Regions from separate parts of the Clostridium neuense genome, predicted to be linked through region 2. Evidence: riboswitches for the same ligand, from Rfam matches in the RefSeq annotation. Region 2 holds a riboswitch; the other holds the start of a gene.
What was found. A riboswitch is a leader RNA that binds a small molecule or an ion and turns the genes downstream of it on or off. The one in region 2 is predicted to bind thiamine pyrophosphate.

Region 1 (3,219 bases), on a different contig from region 2:
ATAAAAACTCATTTTTACACTTCCTATCTTAAAAATCCAGTAAGTGGTGATGAAGCCTCAGCATATTCTCTTTCAGCACCAAGTTTCGCTGTATATGCTTTTCTTCCTGCTTCAACTGCAAGTGAAAATGCCTCTGCCATTAAAACAGGATTATCAGCTGTTGCTATAGCTGTATTTACAAGAACAGCATCAGCACCCATTTCCATAGCAAGTGCTGCATCTGATGGTTTACCTATTCCTGCATCAACAATTACAGGCACCTCATTTATTTCTTCTATTAAAATCTTTATCATTTCCTTAGTTCTAAGCCCTCTATTTGTTCCGATAGGCGCTCCAAGTGGCATTACCGCAGCTGCACCTGCACTAACGAGTCTTCTAGCATCCATTAAGTCCGGATTTATATATGGAAGTACAATAAAGCCTTCCTCTGCAAGTACTTCTGTTGCTTTTATAGTTTCATAATTATCTGGAAGTAAATATTTATTATCTGAGATAACTTCTATCTTAATCCAATTTCCACAGCCTACTGCTTTTGCAATTCTAGCAAGTCTTATTGCTTCTTCTGCGGTTCTAGCACCCGACGTATTTGGCAAAAGTATTAAATCTTTATTTACAAAATTAAGTATGTTATCATCTTCTGACGAAGTTTCATCTACCCTTCTAAGTGCAACAGTTATGACCTCCGCCTTTGATCTTTCCATTATCCTTGGAATTATTTCATTTGAGCTTAACTTACCTGTTCCAACGAAAAGTCTATTTTTAAGCTTAACTCCTCCTATGATAAGTTCCTCCATTTATAAACCCCTCCTATTTTTCATTCATTATTATTCTAAGCACTGCATTTGCCTCATGATTTGCCGCTATAGAAACTCTTGGTGACATAAGTCCGTTCCCTGGCTGTGCACCATTTTCTCTATCTCCAACTAAATAAAACCTATCATTTATTTTAGTTGTACATATTGTATTGCTGGAAAAATATCCAGCCATGCCTGAAGCTGCAACAATCTTTTTATCCTTCATTTTTGTAAGAACAGCATTTGTAAGTACTGCCTTTGAAACGGGATTATCGAAGGCTTCAATAATCATATCCACATCTTTAAAAATATCTACTACATTGCTTTCATCTATAAATGTATCTAAGGTTTCAACCTTTACAAAAGGATTGCACCAAGATATTATCTCTTTTAAGGCATCAGTTTTTTTCATACCTATGTGTTTCACAAAATACTGCTGTCTATTTAAATTACTTGGTTCAACTACATCAAAGTCAACTAATAAAAGCCTTCCAATACCTATTCTTGCGAGCGATACCGCTGCATTTGATCCAAGCCCTCCAAGCCCAGCTACACCAACAGAAACCTTCTTAATCTTTTCGTGAACCTTAGGTGTATGCCTTGCCACAAGCTGCGCTTCCATTTCTTCTTTACTTGGAAGCTCACCTTTTTTTATAAGTACAACCCTATCCCCATCCTTTAAATAAATGTTCTTTTTCATAATGAATCCATTATATACGACTACATCTGCATCTTTTTTTATTTCCTCTTTAATGCTAAAAAGTGTACTTTTGCTTGAGATTTCTTTTATTTTTCCATTGACATAAACTTTCAATTTAGCCGCCTCCAACGAATCTTATTACTTCTACTTTTGATGCTGTAAACAGCTTTTTCTGACTATACTCATTTCTATCTATTATCTCTAAATCTACTTCTACGACTACCTTATCCCTATCAACCTTAATTTCATTTAGCAATTCTGTAACAGTAATACCCTGTTTAAAATCCATTTTCTTTCCATTTACTATCATTAAGTCACCTCTTTGCTTTTGATAAATAAGATTTCTAGTAAAATCAAAAAGAGAGAAACAAAAACTGTTTCCCTCATAATCTACTATTTTTAATATCATAAATACACAAATTCTGCGCAGAACTTTATGTTAAATATGAACTAACTATTCCCTACGTTGGCATTATCCAAATCAGGTTATGAGGGTCTGGAATCACATTCCACTCTCAGCCTGTCAACAGGCTCCCCAGTTGCGATATTAAATTTTACATTTTTAATTTACCACATTAGGGAAAAAAATGCAACCAAATAGATTTGAAGTTTAAGTGTGATTCATCTTTATTACAAAATATTGTAATTTAAAACCAAATAGATTAATATTAATATATTGGTTGTTACTCGTCATAAATAAACCACTTCAACTATTGAAATTCATGTGCACCACAATTGCCATAAGATGGCATTGTGGTACAAATAACTTTCAAGTTTCAAGGTAGTTTATCTTTAAACACAGTTGATTAGATATATAATTTTAGATTACGTACTTTTCTCTAAAAATAAATTTTATATCTTTAAAAGCTATTTTTATTCGATAATTTATGGTTAAGGGAGGAAATAGTATGGTTAGTTTTGGTACAAAATCTGAAACACTTGAATATTTATCTACAGTTATTGTTAACGCTAAAATTATTCCTCAAATACGTTTAACAGTAAGTGAATGGATTAACAATAGCAAAAAAATAATTTCTTTAGTTAAAGAAAAAAATTGGATTGATCTTCCGCTAATAGTAAGGAGTAGCTCCATGTCTGAAGATAATTCAATCCATTCATTAGCTGGATGCTTTCTTTCAATTTCAAATGTTATTGGTGAAAATCAAATATGCGATGCAATTACAAAGGTTATAGATTCTTACAAGGGTTTAAATTTAAAGGATCAAGTTTTTATTCAGCCTATGCTAAAAAAAGTAAGAATGAGCGGTGTTGCTTTTAGCAAGGATCCTAATTCTTGTGGTGACTACATTGTTATAAACTATGATGATTATACCTACACTACAGATTCAGTAACCTCTGGTAAAACTAATAATTTAAAAACATTTTATTACTATAAACATTCAAAAACAGTTCCTAACATTGACAAAAATCTTCTTCGCGTTATAAATTTAATCAGTGAACTTGAAGCTTTATTTTCTACAGACTCCTTAGATATTGAATTTGCTTTTGATGATGCTTACGACTTATACCTTTTTCAAGTAAGACCACTTATTGTAAACTTAGCCAACGAAACTAACAAAAATAAAGAATTTATTTACGAATTAAGAAAGAAAATATCCCAACTAAATTTAAGGCATCCTTATTTATATGGAAATAAAACTATTTATGGTGTAATGGCTGATTGGAATCCTGCTGAAATGATAGGCATTAAACCAAAACCGCTAG
Region 2 (3,219 bases):
AGTACATATTCAGGATACTCACCCTTTAATATTGGATCATAAAACCAAAAAGTATCGTAATAATTTGCATGTTTTGCTGCAAAAATATTTTCTTCCTTATCATCAACACTAAAAGCAGGATTAAATACATGAGTTATTCCGATTTCACCATACTGCTTTAAACTCTTATATTTGCTTACAGCCTTAGCATGTGCTACAAAAACATTGTGTGTAGCTTGAAAATACTTTTTAGCATCATTAACAATGCCAGGTGGATGTGCCCCTGCTAAATAGCCATGACCACAAAAAACTATAGTTTCATTAAAGGTTATCCAATGCTTAACTCTATCTCCAAATGCCCTAAAACATACCTCAGCATATTTAGCAAAAGCATCTATAGTTTTTTTATTAGTCCAGCCTCCAGCTTCTTCTAAAGTCTGCGGCAAATCCCAATGATATAGTGTAACAAAAGGCACTATTCCATACTTTAAGCATTCATTAATTAAATTATTATAAAATTCAATTCCTTTTTCATTAACCTTGCCATCACCATCTGGTATTATTCTTGGCCAAGAAATAGAAAACCTATAAGATTCTAATCCCATTTCTGCCATTAATTTAACATCTTCTTTATACCTGTGATAATGATCTACAGCAACATCTCCATTTGTCCCTTCAAAAGTCTTTCCTGGTATCTTCGAGAATATATCCCAGTTACTAATGCCTTTCCCATCTTCATTCCAGGCACCTTCTACTTGATAGGATGCAGAGGCAGCTCCAAATAAGAAATCCTTTGGAAATTTCATCTTCTTTCCTCCTTTAATCAAATCAAAAATTCATTGGTATGAATTTATTATATACCTACCATTTTCTTGTGTAAAGTTTTTTAAGCACAAAAAAAATAGTTGAACAGGGGGACTATTCAACTATGTTAATCTTATTTTTATTTAATTATTTGTTTTACTATATTTATATATTATCAGATTATTGTTACAATTCTATGAAGATAATAAATACAATTTATTAAAAATAAAACGGAGTAACAATGCTTTATTACATAAAAAAAAATTCTATAAATCTACAGCATTGTTACTCCGTTTTCACAGTAATTTAATAAAATTTTTCCTTACATTTTTGCAGCTATGCAGTGTGATTTTTTACGGCTATAGAATACAATTGTTTTACTGGAAGCACTGCCATAATTACAACGCATATTGCACCTTCAACTGCTAAAAATACGCCATTTGATATAAGTGAATATAGAGCTGGCGATTGTCCTTTAGGCGCATAGCTTCCAAAGAATATAACTCCGGAAATAAAGTGAAATACAAAACGTCCGAAAACAGCAATTACAGTTGCAACAATTTTTTTATCTCTAAAGTATCCTGCAAGTCCAAGTGCCATAAATGGAAGTGGATAGTCAAACAATACTTGTACAGGTTGAAGGATATAAGGGTCCATTATAAGAGTAATAATTCCATATAAAAAACCTGTTAAAAAACCAACTTCTGGTCCATAGAAGATTGCCATTAAAAGAATTGGTATCATACTTCCTATAGTTACGCTTCCCCCCTGTGGAAGATGATATATTTTGAATATTTTAAGTACAGTTGCAAGAGCTAAAGCTATACCTATTTGGGCTATCATGTGAGTATTAAGCTTTACCTTTTTAACCTTTATAGCCACTACAACGAGTATAATTAAAGCAAGAAGAGCTGCAAGTGATGTTGGGTGTTTTAATATTTCTCCAATATTTTTTGAAAAAGACATAAAAAAAACCTCCTAAAATTCGTGCTTAGGAAGACCTTCTGAAAACAATTGTTATATAAACAAAATAATTGCTTCCCTACGCTGGTATTATCCAGATCAGGTATAAGGGTTTAAAGCACAGCTTTACATCTCAGCCCAAAGGCACCCCTAGCACTTTATTAATTCATGACTATTATACTCCATTTTATTTCCATTTTAAAGTAAAATCATTAATTATTATTATAGCTTAGCTCCATTAGACTCTATAACCCTCTTATACCAATAAAATGAGTCCTTAGGCATTCTCGATAAATCTCCGCTGCCATCATCATGCTTATTAACATATATAAGGCCATACCTCTTCTTAACTTCACCTGTAGAAGCACTTACAATATCTGTACATCCCCAGCAGGTATAACCAATAAGCTTAACACCATCAGAAATAGCTTCCTTCATTTGTTCAATATGCTTTCTCATATAATCAATTCTATAAGCATCATGAACTGCACCATCTTCTGATAATACATCTACAGCGCCTAGCCCGTTTTCCACAATCATTATCGGGAGTTCATATCGATCATAAATTTGATTTAATACATATCTTAAGCCAACAGCATCTATCTGCCAGCCCCAGTCCGAAGCTTCTAAATTTGGATTTTTAATATTTGCTGTGCCATTTCCGTCAGTTTTTTCTCCTGCTTTGACAATACTAACGCAAGCACTTGAATAATAGCTTATGCTTATAAAATCCACTGTACCCTGCTGCAAAATTTCATAATCTTCTCTGCCGACTGCTAATTTAATGTTGTTTTCCTCATAATATCTTTTTGCAAAGCCCGGATATTTTCCTCTAACATGCACATCTCCTGCTATGAAGTTGTGGAGCTGAGCATACTTCTGTGCAAATAAAATATCCTCTGGGTGACAGGTATATGGATACATATTATGATACGCCAGCATGCACCCCACCTTATTATTTGCATCAATTTCATGAGCCATTTTTACGGCAAGTGCACTGGCAACTAGCTGATGATGCATTGCCTGATATCTATTTAATTCAGTATTATCCTTTTCCTCCAGCATACCAGCACAAAAAACCGCACCAAATGGCTCTGTTAGCATATTAATTTCATTAAAAGTAAGCCAGTATTTTACTTTCCCTTTATATCTTTTAAAAAGAACCTCTGCAAACCTCAAGTAAAAATCTATAAGTTTTCTATTTTTCCAGCCACCATATTCAAGAGAAAGGTGCAGTGGATTTTCGTAATGAGAAATAGTTATTAATGGTTCAATACCTTTATCCAGTAACTCATCAATTACATTATCATAGAACTTTAAGCCTTCTTCATTGGGCACAAGTTCATCACCCTTTGGAAAAATTCTTGACCAAGAAATGGACATTCTATATACTTTAAACCCCATCTCTGAAAACATAGCAATATCTTCCTTCCAATGGTGATAAAAATCCGTTGCCTCGTGATTAGGGTAAAA

Region 1: another riboswitch for thiamine pyrophosphate. It lies ahead of thiS (sulfur carrier protein ThiS); the one in region 2 lies ahead of thiT (energy-coupled thiamine transporter ThiT).

Annotation. Positions count from the first base shown of each region.
Region 1 is NZ_JBJIAA010000006.1:238,734-241,952, forward strand. Features, by position in the region: gene thiH (2-iminoacetate synthase ThiH) at 1-12, opposite strand, end outside; gene ACJDT4_RS09095 (thiazole synthase) at 24-794, opposite strand; gene thiF (sulfur carrier protein ThiS adenylyltransferase ThiF) at 808-1,608, opposite strand; gene thiS (sulfur carrier protein ThiS) at 1,610-1,804, opposite strand; TPP riboswitch at 1,936-2,042, opposite strand; gene ACJDT4_RS09110 (PEP/pyruvate-binding domain-containing protein) at 2,403-3,219, shown strand, end outside.
Region 2 is NZ_JBJIAA010000018.1:18,683-21,901, forward strand. Features, by position in the region: gene ACJDT4_RS19010 (GH1 family beta-glucosidase) at 1-785, opposite strand, end outside; gene thiT (energy-coupled thiamine transporter ThiT) at 1,120-1,749, opposite strand; TPP riboswitch at 1,806-1,908, opposite strand; gene ACJDT4_RS19020 (glycoside hydrolase family 1 protein) at 1,969-3,219, opposite strand, start outside.